Regions from separate parts of the Fusicatenibacter sp. genome, predicted to be linked through region 2. Evidence: riboswitches for the same ligand, from Rfam matches in the RefSeq annotation. Region 2 holds a riboswitch; the other holds the start of a gene.

Region 1 (8,993 bases), on a different contig from region 2:
GAACGCCAGAATCAGCACCAGGAACACAGCGGCATACCGCGAACGGCGCCGGAAGTTTTCCATATGGAAACTGTTCTCTTTTCCTGTCATATTTTTTTTCTCTGACATACGTTCCTCCATCAGGATAATTTTCTTAAGAATACCATCTGATCCGGATCGCCGCCCGTTACCAGAAGGTTAATGTCGTTGGTAAACTGTGCAATTTTATCGGTTGCCTGATACATGGATTTCTCGGTTGTCCAGACGTTTCCCTCTTTGACGGCTTTGTAATCGGCAAACATGGAATCCTTTGCCAGCAGGTCGTCCAGGGTTTTGACGGTGGAATCGATACTTGCGTTGTAGATCAGGTAGTCCGCATCTTCGGCCGTATCGTAGAACTGCTCCATCGTGATCGGCACGGATGTTTTTCCGCTGTCGTCCTGGAGATCACGGAAGGCGTTGCGCGCACCGCCAAGCTCGATCATGTTGGAAATGTAGTCCTCCGGGTTCCGCACAACGGCAGCTCCGCTCGTATTAATATAGAAGAAAGCGACCGTTTTTTCGGTATTCTGGAAATCCTTCAGATTTTCCACAACACTTGCCTGACTTGCAAAGAAGTCGGCTGCCTCCTCCTCTTTGTCCAGCATGGCACCGTAGAGTTTGATCCATTCGGTTCTGCCAAGAGGCTGGGATTCGTAGCTGGAACGGTCGATGAAGACCGGAATATCGAGCATCTCGATCATCTCCTGTACCTTCGGGGAATGGAGGATCATCGTAGATTCAATGGCCAGATCACAGTTCTCACTGACCAGAAGTTCGTAATCCGGCTCACTGTATTTTCCGGCAAAGATCATCGTTCCGGCATTCATCGCGTCAGCGGCATCCTGTACGTACCAGTTGTCTGCGGTTTCACCGGAGAGACGAATCGTATCGAGGGAGTCGATGGCATCGAACAGCGCCATCGGAGAGGTTGCTGCCATGTAGATGCGTTCCAGCGGCTGATGGATTACAATTACGTCGGAATCAAGGTCATCCGGTGCCTCTTTTCCGTCCGGGACGAGCAGATACTGCGCGCCGTCTTTGACATCGATCAGTTTATAGCCGTCTGTGCAGTAGTATACGTTAAAGCACTCGGCGTAATTCAGGACCATCTTGCTCTCGATGGTGATTCCGGTGATGTCCGGTGCGTCGCTGACATCGTCTGTCGTTGCGAAACCATCCGCGGATGCGGTATCACTCCCGGAGGTGCTGCCCGCAGCAGTGGCTTCGGAGGTGCTTTCACTTTCAGCCGTACTTTCCGAGGCGGATGTGCTCTCCGTCTGACTTTCGGAAACGTCTGCTGCGGATGCTGTGGATGTGCTGCTCTCAGAAACTGCCGAAGTGCCCGACGCGGACGATGCGGTGCTGCCGCAGGCCGTCAGTGACATCGCTGCTGCAAGAAAAAGTGCGGCCCATTTTTTCAGCTTTCTTTCGTTTTTTCCTGTCATTTGATATTCCTTTCTTAAAGAAAAAGCCGCTGCCATACGGCAGCAGCCCTTTCTCATTTTTTGCTGCAAATTATTGTACTTATTTATTCTCTTCTGCCTTTACCATCTGCTGGAACAGCTCGTTTGCCTGATCCTCGCATCCGAAGATCACGCCGTAGACCTTCAGCCACTCTGCTTTCGCAAGATCGGTCTTCTCGTCTGCGGAACGGTCAACCAGCATCGGAATGGTCAGGGTTGCCAGACGCTCTGCGGTATCGGACAGACGCTCATTTTCCTCTTTCAGAAGTTCTTCCGGAGTCTTTTCTTCGTCTGCTTTCTCATCTTTTGCATTTCCCGGAAGGAACTCAGACGGAAGAATTGCAAAGTCGATTTCGTCTTTTACCAGAGCTTTGTAGTCCAGATCATCGAATGCTCCGTCGAAGGAGATTTTTTTGTCTTCCATTGCTTTTGCAATGTTTTCGATCTGGCAGTCTTTCTGCTCCATGCCGACTGCTTTGATGCTCTCTGCTGCGTCTAACTGCTCGTCGAGAAGTTTCAGGGCATCCTCAGATGCTACGTATGCTTTCTCAACCGGAAGCTGGATCACGATCATATCTTTGTCCAGTCCTGCCGGAATCTCAACATCTTTCGGAACGATCAGATATTTGACAACATTGCCTTCGTACAGCTCTTTTGTCTTTTCGGTCAGATCTTTCGCTTTCTCAGTGCTGGTCTTTTTGGAATCGGATGCTGCTGCCGCTTCTTCCTCGTCGGTTGCTGCTGCGGTATCCTCTGCTGCTGCGGTATCGGTATCTTCTGCTTTCTTGTCGTCCTCGGTCTGTTTCTCCGGATCACGCTCGGTATCTTTTGTCATATCGATCTCCAGCAGGGTGATGCCTTCGTCGTAATGATACATCTTGAAGTACTCTGCGTAAGCAAGTTTTGTCTCTGCTTTGTATTCCAGTCCCATGATCTCCGGAGCGGTGGTATCCAGCCTGGAGTTATCGGTGCTGATCGTGGAGGTTGTTCCGTCTGCTTTTACAAATCCTGTGCTGGAAGAAGTGCTGCCGCCCTTCTTTGCTGCTGCCAGGGAGATGAAGATGTTGTAGGAAATCTCATGGGCAACGGACATTCTGGTGGTCATACCGATGATGGTATTGTTCTTATTCAGCTCAACCGGAATGGTGAAGATGCTGCTTCCGCCGCTGACATTTGCCATATATTTGTTTCCGTTTGCTTTTACATATCCGTAATACGGACTGCTAAAAGCGATGGTTGCATACGCCTGTCCGTTTGTTACGGTGATCTTGCTGCAGGAGATGCTTACCTTTCCGGTACCGCCCGAGAAGGAAAAGCCGTCTGGGGTGTAAACGCCGTCTGCCAGTGTGGTTGCACTGTCTACTTTGGATGTGCCGCCACTTAAATCAGACTCATATTTGGATTCCTGCTCCGGTTTGGTATCGGCCGGTTTCTGGGTCGGTGCCGGAGTCGGGGTGCTGGTCGGTTTTACAACCGGTGTCTCAGATGGAGATACGGTTGGGGTCTTGGTCGGAACGAGGGTTGGTTTCGGAGTATCGCCCTTGTTGTCATCCGACGGAAGGTCTCCGGTCTTTTTCAGGCTGGAAGATGCAATCGTGATGGCTCTGTCGTACCATTTGCCGCTCTTTACTGCATGAGCTGCTACAGCAAGTTCCTGATCCAGTGCCTCTACCGGGATTTCAAACTGCATTCCGGTTTTGGTTTCACCGTCTAAGGTGTAGTCCACTTTTCCGGTGGAAGCGATCCATGCGCCGCTCTCTGCTGCCGCATCTTTTCTGGTTCCCATATACAGATAATCATAGCCGCTTCCGCTTAAGGTGATAACTGCTGTCATTTTTCCGTTTTTCGCGGTCAGTTTTACGCCGACTACCTTGAACATTGCTGCATTAGTTGTTGCCTCTGCACTGTAAATACCATCTGCTACTTTATTGGTCTCATCTGCCGGAAGATCTGCGGTCTTTTTCAGGCTGGAAGATGCGATGGTAATGGTTCTTGCATACCATTTATCCTGTTTTGCAGAATGGGAAGAAACAACAAGTGCCTGATCGAGTGCTGCTACCGGAATATCATACTGCATTCCTGTTTTCGTCTCGCCGTCTGCTGTTGTGTAATCAACGGTGCCGACGCCTGCAATCCATGCACTCTTGTCTGCGGCAGCTGCCTCTTCCGGTGTTCCCATGTACAGATAATCGTAGGCAACACCACTTAACGTGATGCGTGCTTTCATGTCGCCGTCTTTTACGGTCAGCTCTACGCCGACTACTTTGAACATAGCTGCGCCGGTCTCCGCGGTTCCGCCGTAGATACCGTTTTCTACTTTCGCCGGTTCCGGAGTTGGAGTTGCGGTTGGAGCCGGAGTCTCAATCGGAGTCGGGGCTGCAGTCGGGACCGGAGTCTCGGTCGGCTCCGGTGTCGGAGTTACTTCCGGTGTTTTACCCGGAACTGCAAGATAAAGCTGCTGTTTGGTGTACCAGGTTCCATCTGGCTTTCCAAGAACGATCGGAACGGTTGTGCCGGCTTTGTCCGCATCTACTTCAAATGCAAAGGAATAACCGCCGTTTGCTTCCTGCATTCCCTGGATAGCCGGTGTTTTTGCAAGGTCATCGTTCTTTCCAAGATACAGTTTATCAAATGATACGTTGTTTGTTTTCAGTGTAAGAACGAGTTTATCGCCCTTGTTGATCATTGTTGCCTCGGAGATGACGAACATTTTGAATACGCTGCCGTCCTCTTTGGTAACCGGTGCTTCTACACTGGCTGGCTTATTCGAGGAATCCTCACCGGGATTTTCGCTTGGAGTCTCGGTTGGTTCCGGTGTTACCGTCGGGATTGCATCGGTGCTGTGGATCGTAACAGTTTTATCAGCCCATGTTTTTTTCTTGGCTGAGCGGACGGCAACATCCATCTGTTTGTCAAGCTCTTCCACTGGAATTTCAAAACGATATCCGGTCTTTTCTGCACCGGTCTTCGTATCCGTATAGGTTTCGCTTCCTGTCGGAGCAATCCAGCTCTTTTCATCTGCTGCAGCAGCTTCTGCTGCTGTTCCCATATACAGGTAATCATAGCCGGTTCCACTCAGCAGAATGGATGCTTTCAGTTTTCCATCTTTTACGATGAGTCTGGAAGAAATCACACTGAACATGCTTCCGGTTGCTTCTGCAGAAGTCTCATACTCACCATCTGCCGGTTTTGCTTCTTCCGCTGCTTTTGTTTCTTTCTTCTCGGCTGTATTGGATGCCTCATTTTTGGTCGTTTCTTTTACTTCCGTTTTCGGCTGTTCTGCCGCCGGACTGGTATTCTCTTTTACAGCATCTTTGGTTTCTTCTTTTGCCGGTGTTTCTTTTTCAGCATCCTGGGAAGTCTCATCTGCTGCTTCCGGCTCTTTTTCTGTGGTATCGGCAGTCTCTTCACCGTCTTTTGCAGTGTCCTCTGCAGTATCTTCCGAAGCATCCTCATCTGCGGATGGTGTCCCGGTCTCGTCAGATCCTGCCGGTGTCTGATCCTCTGCAGGCGCGGCCGGTGTTTCTGTCGGCTCTTCTGCCGGAGTCTCTGCAGTGCTTTCACTGCTCTCGGTTTCTGCCGGTGTTGTTTCCGGTTCTGCCGTCTCTGCTGTTTCTTCGCTCTGCGGCGCTTCCTCTGCGGCTGCGCTGCTTTCTGTCTGTGCTGCTTTTTCCTGCGTATCTGCTAATACGCTGGCAGTCGGGCTCATGATCATGGACGCCGACAGCAGCAGTGCCAGAAATTTGCTTGAATTTCCTTTCATAACTTCTCCTTTTCTTCGGATATCCTTCGTGCATCTGCTCCGGATTCCGTCTGACTTTTTCAGGCAGCTGGGCGGTGCCTGTCCCCGTCAATGATGTCTCCCTGCAAGTAATCTTGTTTTTGAGGACACATTTTTTCTGCGAAAAGACAAACAGACATCTGCTTTTTCTGCAAAAGAGTTTCTCCACCGGAGCTCTCTTTCGGACGCATGGCGACAAAAAAGCAGATGTCCGATTTTACTTCGTACATCTTTCCATGAATATATGCTTTCATCGGAAGCGATTCACTAACCTTTCCAGCAGGTTTCCTGACTCGCAGATCTTCACGGCAGCCGCGCCTTCTCATGCATTCCGCACAATGGCATTTCTGCAGCTAACACTCCCTGCTTACAGTGACCGGATCGCTCAGGATTTCCACCTGATTTCCTTTTACCTTCGCGGATTCTGTTTTTAATCTTTTCAAATCCGCTCAGCACTGAAAAGTCCCTTATTTCGTTCGTTTCTGATTATAGCAAAGCCGTTTTGGAAAGTCAAATGAAAGACCACGGAAAAAGCGCATAAAATCAGCATTTTTTACATACTTTATGATAACTGTCCGCACCGGAGCCTATTCTATGAAACCAGCTTCTCTGCACCGCCGCATCCTGTTCCCTCTGCTTCTGTGCGGCGGACTTCTTTTCGCCCTGCTGTTCTGGTATTTTTCCCCGTTCTTTTCCCCTGGTGAGAACCGCCGGTTTTCCGCGTATGTGGAGGAACGGTTCCACTCCGAGGTAACCTCTTCTGCCATCACGCTCCACTATACCCTCGCCGATCCGGCTTCCCGCGGAATTGCCCCCGGCACCGCCTCGTTCGGCACGGTTTCTATCCCTGACCGCACCTCGTATGATGCCGTGCTGCAGAGTGTGGAAACGACGCTCACATCCTTTCATCGAAACCGCCTCTCCCGGGAAAATCAGATTACGCTCGATCTTCTGCTCTACGAGCTGGACTGTGAGAAAATGCCGGGCAGCACCAGCCTTCTTGCGGAACCGCTCGGTCCGTCGCTCGGAATTCAGGCACAGCTTCCCATTCTGCTCGCGGAGTACCCGTTCCGCACACAGCAGGATGTCGCCGACTACCTCCATCTTCTGCAGGACCTCCCGCGCTATTTCTCCGACCTCATCGCACTTGAGCAGGAAAAATCCCGGCAGGGCGTGTTTCAGAATGACCTTGCGGTCGATGGCATTATCCGCCAGTGCAGTGCTTTTCTCGCCGACGCGGATACACCGGAAAGCCATCTGCTCCACACCGTTTTTCAGAATAAACTGCTGGCGTCTTCACTGTTTTCTGCGGCGGAAAGGAATCTCTGTCTGCAGACGCATGAAAAACTCCTTACCTCCTGTGTTTTTCCCGCCTACCGCTCTCTTTCCGATGCGCTTTCTTCACTCCGCGGCAAAGGAACGCAGAACGCCGGCGGTCTTTCCCGGCAGGAAGGCGGACTTTCCTACTATGCGTATCTTCTCCGCAGCCGCGTCGGTGTTGACGCTTCACCGGAGGAGCTGACCCGCCTTTTAACGCAGCAGCTTGCGGACCAGTGTGCCGAAATGCAGATCATTCTCGATCAGAATCCGTCGCTCTCCCTCTCCGGGCAGGCGCTCGTGCTGCCGTTCTCCACGCCGGAGGAAATGCTTGCCGATCTCCAAAATGCTATTTCCGAGGATTTTCCCGTTCTTTCGGATATTTCATATGAAGTAAAGACCGTGGATGACTCCCTCAAGGATTTTTTAAGCCCCGCCTTTTATCTCACACCGCCCGCCGATGTCAATTCACCCAACTCCATTTACCTGAATCCCGCGGATGAGATGACCGGCATCGAGCTGTATTCCACACTTGCCCACGAGGGCTTTCCCGGCCATCTGTACCAGACCGTCTCGTTCTCGCGCTCCGACCCGCTTCTGATCCGCCATCTCTACGCGCCGTCGGGTTATGTGGAAGGATGGGCAACCTACGTTGAATCGTATGCCTGCCGCTACGCCGCACGTAATCTCGATGCGAACACGCAGGCGCTCTGCCGTCTCTGGTATCTGAACCGCTCAGTGCATCTTACCCTCTGCTCGCTGCTGGATCTCGGCATCCACAGCCAGGGATGGCTCCTCCCGGATGCGTCAGCCTTTCTGGCGCAGTTCGGCATCACGGATGCGTCGGCTGCTGCCTCTTTATATCAGTATATTCTCGAGACACCGGCGAACTATCTGAAATACTGTGTCGGATCGCTCTCGTTTTCGCAGCTCCTCTCGGAAGTGCAGGAACAGGAAGGTGACTCATTCTCATTGATCGGTTTCCATGAAAAACTGCTCCGTCTCGGGCCTCTGCCGTTTCCGCTCATAGAAAAATATCTGTAAACGGTTCGCCCTGCTGAAAAAAAGATCCCACAGACTTTCTTCTATAAATAATAGAAAGTTCTGTGAGATCTTTTTCATTTTCAAAATTCTTTAACCTAAATTGTAAAGAGATGGATCTGTCGGCCGCTGCGGATCAATAACAGAGGCAGAATCAAACAGATCGCTTGTTCTGTCCTCGCCGCCTCCGTAGAGGTTCTGGTACAGACGGTATCCATCCAGGTTTCTTCGTCCCATACGCAGGTAATTGTCTCTTACCTGAACGAAATACTGGGTGGAATCTACGTTGCAGTAGATGTTGAAGCCCTGACTCTTTAAGTAAGCAAACTTCTCATTGTCCATCGTGTAATCGTGCCAGTCGGAAAGATCCTGTCCATGTGCAAAGATGATGATATCGCTTCCGCCGATGAGCGGTGCAACATACGTCAGCCATTTCTCGGTATCTGCCTGGATCGCCTCGATCGGTTTGTCGCCGACACGGATATGGCCCCAGGTATGGCTTGCGAATGTCCAGCCGTCTGCTTTGATCGCATCGGCTACTTTTTTCGCCTCCTCGCACTCTTTATCCCAGTCGAAATCCGGGTGTGCATCAAGCCATGCTACCTGATCATCCGTCAGATTTTCTCTCGTCTTGTAATCACCGTCGGTGCGGTATCCGAGGATTCCATCGTAGCCGGTCAGTGCTACGGTTCCGCGCGCATTGTGGTATACGGCATCCGGATGCGCTTCGATAAACTGATCCATCAGCGGGATGCAGTCGTAAGCACCGGTCACAACAGTTCCGTCATCCTGAATGTATTCGCAGGTCGGTTTTCCGTCGTCGCCGACTACCATCTTGCTGGCAATGCCGCGTCCGTCGTAAGAGTGGTAATAGGAAAGGTCATCCAGAGAAAGAACGAATGCTTTCTTGCCCTCCGGCAGGTAAATGTCCCCTTCCTCGTAATGAACGGTTCCGTCATCATCTACGGTCTTTTTCACGAGATCGTTGATCGAAACCATGACATATCCTCTGTCGTACATCTGCTGGGTGATCGCGTTGAACTCATCCACGGTGGTCATCCACTGGCAGAAGCCTGCGGTCTGTGCGTTGTCCTGATAGAACGCTTTCTGCGGATCGACTACAAGAGAATGATAGAAAATGTGGGTTACTTCGTTGATGTTGACGCGCACACAGGCATCTCTCGTACTGGTGTACTCTGCTACTTTTGTGATGATATCCGCGTCGGTCGCTGCGCCCTCTACGCTCTGGAGCTTTTCAATGGCTCCATCGTAATCGTATGTCTGCGCAAGTGCATCGGCTTCCGCCATAATCTGTGCTTTCGTTGTCGGCGCTTCAGCACTTCCCGTGCTGTCCGACGATACGGAACCGT
Region 2 (8,993 bases):
GAGAAACGGGAGATGATGATGCAGGCGCAGTATATTGCAGCGACCAGGGCATTGCATGAGCTGAGAGTGTATCATATCTAAAAACAGGGAGATCCTCCGAAAAAATTCGATTGGATCTCCCTGTCATTTTTAATTTCGATCAGATATGATAGAATCCTGCGGACTGTGCCGGGATGGTGATGGTTCCGTCTTTGGATTCTGCTTTTCCTCCGATCGTGTAGAGGACATCCTTCAGCTCTGCACTGTACGGGAAGGACTGCTCTTTGTCGGATGGGTTGATGATGACGAGGACTTTTTCACCCTCAGCCTCACGGACGTATGCCAGCGGATACTGGTTTTTCTCTGCATAAACGAACTCGATGGTTCCGCGGCTTAAGAGTGCTTTGCTGCTCTGGCGGATCTGGATGAGTTTTTTAACTTCGTGGTACAGGGAATCCGGATCGGCCATCTGTGCTTTGGCGGTCGGACGGTCCTTGCCCGGGTCCATGGTGATGTAGAGGTCGCTGGCCGGTGCGCTGGAGAATCCTGCGTTGGTGCTGTCATCCCACTGCATTGGAGAACGGGAACCGGTGCGGTTGTAGCCGCCCTCAACGGATTTCAGGCCTTCGACGTAGCGCATACCGATTTCATCACCGTAGTAGATGAACGGCGCACCTGGCATGGAAAGAAGGAAAGCGAAAGCAATTTTCAGCTCATCCCCCTGCAGACGGCGTGCCAGACGGTCCATATCATGGTTTCCGGACGGGATGCAGATCAGGCCTTTCTGTGCGGTCTTATTGTAGTTGGTTTTGTAGGTCTCTACAAACTCAGAGATATCTCCTTTTCCGCGTTTGGAGAAGAACGGCTCGTCGCAGCGGAACAGATCGTTGTAATGGGACGGTCCAAAGTGAAGCAGGAAGTCCATGTGGAAGCCGCCCTGTAAGGATTTGTCCGGCTCGCCCCACTCGGATACCATGGCTGCATCCGGGAACTCGGCGTCGAGGAATTTCCGTACCTGCTGCCACAGGCGGATGGTTCCTTTGCCTTCCTGATCGTTCTTTACCAGGGAGCCCGCCATATCGACACGGAAGCCGTCGCAGCCCATGTTCAGCCAGAATCTCATGACATCTTCCATCGCTGCCAGCGTTGCCTGCGGTCCCTCATCGTCAAAGGACTGCTGCCACGGTTTTTCCGGGTCCGGCTGATAAAAGCCGTAGTTCAGGGCCGGCTGGTTGGAGAAGAAGTTGATGGCGCAGGCGCCGTCACGCTCGGAAATGCCGCGCAGGCTTCCCATTCCTTCCGGTGCTTCCCATACGTTATTGGTCCATACGTAGCGGTCTGTAAATTCATTGCGGTCAGCTTTCATGGATTCTTTGAACCATGGATGCTCAACGGATGTGTGGCCCGGAACCAGGTCGAGCAGGACGTGCATGTCACGTTTGTGTGCCTCTTCGAAAACTCTCTTCAGATCCTCATTCGTTCCGTAGCGCAGTGCAACGCGGCAGTAATCTGCGACATCGTATCCTGCATCACCGAATGGGGACAGGAAGCACGGGTTGATCCAGATGGCGTTGCAGCCCAGCTCCCTGATGTAGTCTAATTTTTCAATGATACCCTGGAAATCTCCGATTCCGTCGGCGTTGGTGTCGTTGAAGGACTGCGGGTAAATCTCATAAAATACTGCGTTATCTAACCATTTTGACATTTTTTCTTTCCCTCTTTCGCTCTTATTTCTGCTGTGTTTTCGTCGTTGCAGCAAGTATTTCCATATGATATATTACTACTGTATCTGCCAAAATACCAGTAATTTCCTATTTCATTCGTTTTCCTCCTTTTTCCAGCTCAATGCTTCTGCATAATTCATCTCCGGTACCAACGGAACATCTTTATCTTCTTCCCGCCAGCTCCCAGAATGCGACAGCGCTCGCCGCAGCGACGTTCAGTGAATCCACACCGTGTGTCATCGGAATCAGCACGGTTGCATCTGTTTCAGCGATCGTATCACTTGCCAGTCCGTCACCCTCGGTTCCGAGCAGAATGGCGAGCTTTTCATGCGTTTTTAACGACGGATCATCCATCGGAACGGAGTCTTCTTTTAATGCCATCGCAACGGTATAAAATCCAAGTTCCTGCAGTGCAGCAATTCCCTGCTCCGGCCAGTAACTGCCGCCTGGCAGCACGGTCCACGGGACCTGAAAGACATTTCCCATGCTCACGCGGATGGCACGGCGGTACAGCGGATTGCTGCAGCCGGATGTAAGAAGCACGGCATCGATGCCAAGTGCGGCGGCGGAACGGAAAATTGCGCCGACATTCGTCGGGTTCACGACATTTTCCAGAATCGCCACGCGGCGGGCGTTCCGGCAGATTTCCTCCATTGTGGAAAGCGGACGGCGGTGCATCGCGCAGAGCATGCCGCGCGTGAGGGCAAAGCCTGTCAGCTGTTCCAGCACTTTTGTCTCCGCCGTATAGACCGGCGCGTCCGGGTAACGCGCAAAGAGTGCTCCGTTTGCGGCAAGCTCTGCGCTTCCGGCAAGGAATGAAACCGGTTCATAACCGGCATCCAGTGCGCGCTCGATGACACGCGGACTCTCTGCGAGAAAGAGGCCTGGCTGCGGCTCATAATAGTGTAATAACTGCGGTTCCGAAAGGCGCGCATACACGTCGAGTTCCGGCGCCGCAAAGTTTTCGATTTTTCTGATCTCTGACATAGTATTACTTTCCTTTTTATCCTGATTTTCGTCTGTTCTTCTATTGTAACAACCCTGCTCCCATTCCGCAATCCATTCTTTTCCCACCTCGTTCACCCGTGCTGTCAAATTTTCTTATTTATCTGTCTTTTTGAAAAATTTTTAATTTTCTCTTGCCAAACGCCGCCCGGGCATGTATAATAATCAACGGTTCAAAATTACAAATTGCAGAAAAGATTGGTATCAGATTGGAAACGGCACAAGTGCATTGCTTGGTTAACGAACAACACATGTGTCTTTTTTGCGCCCATTTTTCAAAAAACGCAAAGAAAAGGAGAACAATCGATGCCAAAAACAAAATTTCAAAACGTTGTATTCACCCTCATGATGTCCTTTCTGATGGTCTACGCCATGATCTGTTATAACATTTCCATGAACATCGGCGGAATGACGAATCAGGTCTTTCTGATGGCCTTCCACGAAATGATGATCATGTGGCCGGCCGCTTTTATCCTCGAATTTTTCCTCGTGGACAATCTGGCTCACAAACTGGCCTTTTGCATGGTAACACCGCAGGACCGTCCGATCGTGATCACACTGGCCATTTCCATTATGATTATTATCATTATGTGCCCGATTATGAGTTTTATTGCAACGCTTCTGTTTAAAAATGCCGGAAAGGAATTTATCGCTGTCTGGTTCCAGACCACCTTCTTAAACTTCCCGGTTGCTTTCTTCTGGCAGCTCATGTACTGCGGACCATTCATTCGTTTTCTGTTCCGCAGAATGTTTCCGGAAAAATAAATAGGATAATAAAAAATAAGATATCCACAAAGGCGGACCTCTTTTTCCCTTACTTTCCACAATTTCTGTGGATAGAGGGTGCAAAGAAGTCCGCCTTTTGTGGATATCTTTTTTCTTTTCCCTTAAGATTACTCCTGCGGTACCGGATTGGTAACACTTACTACGTGATCATACCATTTTCCTTTTGTTCCGATCAGCGCAACCTGAAAGTCCTCGTCGATGGCCGGTACTGGGATATCGAAGCCGTATACTTCCTCTGTTGTACCATCGGAATACGTTACCTCGTCTGTGGTCGGCTCCAGAAGTTCTGCTCCATCTTCCTGTGCCTCTGCTGCAATTCCTACAAACAGATTAACAATATGAGTAGATGCCAGGCTCACATGAATCGTCATTTTACCGTCTTTTACAGTCAGAACACCTTTTCCATCCTTTGCCTCGTTGACATGGAACATATTGCTGTCTGTCTTAAACTCTGCTGTATAAACACCGTCTGCCAGCTCTGCCTCGCCGTTCTCGTCCGCTGTCGATTCTGCGGAAGTGCTCTCAGCAGAGGAAGAGGATGTCGATGTGCTGCTCTCCGCCTCGGTCTGGGACTCGTCCTGTACGGATGAGGAAGATGCCGATACGGAAGATGTGGATACTGCCGATGCAGAAGAAGATGATGACGATGCATCATTTCCGCCGCATGCGCCGAGCATCGATACGGTCAGTGCTGCTCCAAGAAAAAGAACTGCTAACTTTTTTCTCATAATAAAATTCCTCCTGATATAACCTTTAAAATCCGGCAGCACACTGAGTCTCTTCAGCCGTACTGCCGGATCTTATTTTACTCTATTTTATGTACAGAATACAACCCCTAATTATTCAGCATCGTCCTGAACGCCGTTGCCGTCCATAGCTGCCTGGGTGTGCTGTACATACAGCTGCTCGATGGCGTCGATTCTTCCAAGACCTTCAATCTGAGTGTCGATCTCATCGAATGCACCAGATGCCTCAAACTGGCTCTTCCAGGAATCGTCATCATCGCCTGCCATATCGTTGTTCGCATGGTCACCGGCAACAACCATCAGCGGGCGAAGAACAACTTTCTTGTATCCAGCTGCTTTTACTGCCTCGATCACGTTCTCACAGGAAGTCTCTTCCGGCTCACCCTCAACCGTTCCGATGAAGACATTCTTGTATCCAAGCTCATTCATCTGTGTCTGCATCTGGCTGTAGCTTATTTTTGCAGTGTGGGAAGTACCATGTCCCATGAATACGAATGCAGTGCCGTCTGCTTCTGCTGCATCCAGGCTGTCATAGGAAGAGCTCTCTACTGCCTGTGCAGTGATTGCTTCTGCAACTGCCTTTTTGTCATCGTTGATAACAGTAGCGTCGTCTCCAACCTCGCCAAGCAGCGGCTCTGCGATCGTTACGGACTCGAATTTATCTTTGTAGTTATCAACAGCTTCTTTCAGCTCATCGTACTCAGCACCGTGCATCAGATGAGTCGGCTGTATGATCAGATTCTTAACACCATTGTTTACGGCTCTCTCGAGTGCCTGATCCATGTTGTCGATCTTCTCGTCATCACGGGCCTGTACATGGTTGATGATGATCTGTGCGGTGAATGCACGTCTTACGGACCAGTCCGGATATGCGGTCTGCAGAGCTTTCTCGATTCCTCCGATATCCTCAGCACGGCTGTCGTTGAAGGAAGTACCAAAGCTTACAACCAGAAGCTCGTTCTCGCCGATTTCGTCTCCGTTTAACGGATCATCCTTGGAAGCATCTCCAGTATCTCTTCCGAAGTAATCCGGATCTGCGTTCTCGCCTTCTACGAGTTCTTTCTGTGCGTCGGTCAGGGCATCCCATGCCTCTTTTGCTGCTGCACACTGCTCATCGGTGTTCTCATTTCTTTCCTGTACATAGATTGCATCAATCAGATCTGCCACTTTATCTGCTGCCTCCTGGTCTGCGTCTGCGGATACCTCTTCAGATGCAGAAGATGCGCTTACGCTGCTGCTTGCTGCTGTGGTGTCTTTCTCAGATGCGGAAGATGCACTTACGCTGCTTGTTGCTGTGCTGCCTGCGCTGCTGCTGGATGTGTTGCTGCTTCCGCATGCGCCGAGCATAGATGTTACCATAGCTGCTGAAATTAAAGCGACTACAAGTTTCTTTTTCATTTTTGTTTTCCTCCCATTTGCTGGTATCTTTGCAACAACCAATATCGGGGACGTTTTACATTTCAAACTATGAGAAACACGCTCCGCGAGTTTCTCAAGTTATCGCGGCAGTCGCTAAGGTCTCGTGCAAGCACGGACTTTGGCTCGTTGCCCGCGTAAACAGAAAGAAGCCCTTTCGTTTTTCAACGAGGGGCTTCCAGTATTTTCATCACAAAGAAAACCATTTCACCCGCTGTGGGGCAAATGTCCGCTTTCCTGTTTTGTACTGCCAGTTCCTCGTGGCACGAACGTAACGTTCCTGTACTGCGAAAGGCAGGTCTCCCGGCTCATTGCTTCAGGATTTGACTCCAGCGCATCGGTCTCCTTCCCGGTTTCCCAGTGGATCATTCCTCTGCTTGCAAAATACGGTGACGAGTTCGTGCAGGATTCACACCTGCTTCCCTTTTCACCGGACACGTATGTCCGACACCTTACACATCGATATTTAATTGTCTTTTCTTTAACGACTGTTAGTGTAGCACATCGTCTTTTCTCTGTCAAGTGCTGTAAAATCAGGAAATCCGGCCATTTTCCATTTCATATACCACATCCGCGACGTTCATCGTGGACACTCTGTGCGATACGAGCACAATGGTTTTCTCTTCTGCAGATTCTTTCAGGGATTTCAGAATAATTCCTTCATTTAAGGAATCAAGATTCGATGTCGGCTCGTCCAGCAGGATCATGGATGCGTCATGCAGAAACGCCCGCGCAATGCCGATCCGCTGTTTTTCTCCGCCGGACAGGGTATCGCCGAGTTCTCCGACTTCTGTGTCGTAGCCGTTTGGCAGTGTCATGATGAAATCATGGATGGACGCCTTCTTCGCTGCCTCCATAATTTCTTCCCGCGCCGCGCCGGACTTTGCAATGGCGATGTTGTTCGCAATTGAATCGTGGAACAGGTGTGTCTCCTGCGTCACGTAGCTTTCCATATCGCGCAGATGCTTTGTCGGGATTTTGCGGACATCGGCTCCGTCCACGGAAACGCGCCCCGTCTGGACATCCCAGAAGCGCATCAGAAGTTTTAAGATCGTCGATTTTCCGGAACCGCTCGCGCCGTGGATACCGGTGATTTTTCCCGGTTCCAGTTTCAGCGAATACTGATCCAGAATGATCTCGTCCTCGTATGCAAACGTTACATCCTGTGCCTCAGCTCCCGCAAATGCATGATCATCCGATGCTACATCTCCCGGAATTTCTTCCACCAGCGGCGCTTCCTCGAGAAGGGAAAGCACGCGCTCGCCGCTTGCCAGCGTCTGATTCAGGTTATTCGACAGGCTGGACAGCGCCACGACCGGGCCGAAGGACCCCATCATCGCGATTGTGCAGGTCAGGACTCCCTCAAATCCAATCTCACCTTTCGTGTAGAGATAAATCGTCAGCGCCAGCATGCCGAACGATGCCAGAAGAATCACCATGTTGGTGACCGACCGCTGGGAGCCTTCCATGCGGCTTAAGTTTTCCTGCACAGAAGCCAGTTCTTTTGACCGCTCCGACATCTGCTCTTTCCGCTTTTCGCCCTGTCCGTACTGGATCGTCTCATCAAGGCCGCGCAGGGAATCCAGCACGAAACTGTTCAGCTCGCCAAAGCCGGTCCGGAACTCCATTCCTTTCTGGCTTCCGCGCTTTCCGTTCCACATCGGGGTCACAACGCCGACCGTCAGATACGCCGCAAGTGCAAGCAGCCCTGCCAGAACATGGTATCTTCCAATGAAGCATACCATAATCAGAGAAGTTAATGCTGCAATCGCAATCGGGGAAATCGTATGGGCATAGAACACTTCCAGCAGCTCAATATCTGTTGTGATAATCGAAATCAGATTTCCCTTGTCCCGTCCTTCCAGCTTCGCCGGACAGAGCTTCCGCAAAGCTGCAAACACTTTATGGCGGATGATCGCCAGCAGTTTAAAAGCAATAAAGTGGTTGCAGTACTGCTCCGCATAATGCAGAATGCCGCGCAGCACCGCGATCACGATCATCACCGTGAGTATCGTTTTTACCGGGGTATGTACAAGCCACATGTTTTGCACCGAAAGGCTCGCCCCTGCCGCGCCCGTCAGTAAGCCGTGCACGATGACCTGTCCTGCCAGAATCGTCAGGAAGATCGCACATAAATATCCCATTGTTCCAAGAATAATTGCCGCCATCATAATATGAAGCAATGGCTTCACCAGCCCGATCAGGCTTCCCATAATCCGGAGGGCGCTTCTGCGTTTTGCTGTATTTTTCTTCTCGTTCATCATGCATTCCCCTCCTTTCCATAGTTTTCCAGTACCATCTGGCTGTCGTACAGATGACGGTATGCGCCGTTCTGTTCCATCAGTTCCGCATGCGTTCCACGCTCGCAGATGGTACCGTTTTTCAGGAAATAAATCTGATCTGACTGTACGACGTTCGCAAGGCGGTGGGAAATCAGCAATACCGTTTTCGTCTTTGCGAGTTCATGAATCACATTCATGATCAGCTCTTCACTCTCGACATCAATATTCGATGCGGCCTCATCAAAGATATACACCGCACTGTCGCTCCGAAGCAGCGCCCGCGCAATCACGAGACGCTGGCACTGGCCGCCGGAGAGGTTTCCTGCTTTTTCGAGCAGTTCTGTCTGCAGACCGTTCTGTGTCTGTAAGAATCCAAGCAGATTGACTTTCTGCAGAACCGCCTTCATCTCCTCCTTCGTCGCATCCGGTTTCGCCATGCGCAGGTTCTCTTCTACGGTTCCTTTAAATAAGTAACTGTTGTGGCGGACCAGAACAACGTGCTTCATCAGATCCGTCTCAGCGACTTCCGAGAGCGGCACGCCGCCCAGGGTGATCTTTCCCGCATATCCGCGGTTCTTTGCGGCTAGGATACCTGCAATCGTACTCTTTCCGCAGCCCGATTCCCCGACCAGCGATACAAAACTGCCCGCCGGGAGTGTAAGATCGATGCCTTTTAAGATTTCACGGTCTTCTTCATAGGAAAAATGCACATCTTCCAACACGACATCGAGAGGCCCGTCCGGCAATGTCTGATCGCCCGTCTTTGACTCCGGCAGATCAAGGATTTTGAAAATCTTGTCACTTGCTGCCATGCCGTTCATCGCGATGTGGAAGAATGATCCGAGCAGACGAAGCGGCAGGAAAAACTCGCTCGCCAGCAGCACAATGCAGAGCGTGCCGGACACGGTGAGGTTTCCTTTCAGAAACTCCGATACCGCCACCGCCATACCGACCGCCGCGCCGCCGTACGCTACGATGTCCATCACGCTCGTCGAGTTGAGCTGCATCGTCAGAACCTTCATCGTGATCCGGCGGAAGTTCTGGGATTCCACGTC

What was found. Region 2 has a riboswitch for cobalamin ahead of ACY2VW_RS01300 (sirohydrochlorin cobaltochelatase). Riboswitches for the same ligand answer to the same signal wherever they lie in the genome.
Region 1: linked by a shared signal. The riboswitch ahead of ACY2VW_RS05485 (hypothetical protein) and the one ahead of ACY2VW_RS01300 (sirohydrochlorin cobaltochelatase) in region 2 are both predicted to bind cobalamin.

The regions. Positions count from the first base shown of each region.
Region 1 is NZ_CDRRUH010000016.1:4,031-13,023, reverse strand. It holds gene ACY2VW_RS05500 (FecCD family ABC transporter permease) at 1-63, opposite strand, end outside; gene ACY2VW_RS05495 (ABC transporter substrate-binding protein) at 120-1,466, opposite strand; gene ACY2VW_RS05490 (hypothetical protein) at 1,546-5,247, opposite strand; gene ACY2VW_RS05485 (hypothetical protein) at 5,307-5,519, opposite strand; cobalamin riboswitch at 5,527-5,740, opposite strand; gene ACY2VW_RS05480 (DUF885 domain-containing protein) at 5,860-7,626, shown strand; gene ACY2VW_RS05475 (polysaccharide deacetylase) at 7,717-8,993, opposite strand, start outside.
Region 2 is NZ_CDRRUH010000002.1:110,156-119,148, forward strand. It holds gene ACY2VW_RS01275 (HelD family protein) at 1-81, shown strand, start outside; gene ACY2VW_RS01280 (alpha-amylase family glycosyl hydrolase) at 140-1,684, opposite strand; gene ACY2VW_RS01285 (TrmH family RNA methyltransferase) at 1,866-2,690, opposite strand; gene ACY2VW_RS01290 (DUF2798 domain-containing protein) at 3,015-3,473, shown strand; gene ACY2VW_RS01295 (hypothetical protein) at 3,602-4,222, opposite strand; gene ACY2VW_RS01300 (sirohydrochlorin cobaltochelatase) at 4,334-5,638, opposite strand; cobalamin riboswitch at 5,933-6,126, opposite strand; gene ACY2VW_RS01305 (amino acid ABC transporter ATP-binding/permease protein) at 6,190-7,917, opposite strand; gene ACY2VW_RS01310 (ABC transporter ATP-binding protein/permease) at 7,917-8,993, opposite strand, start outside.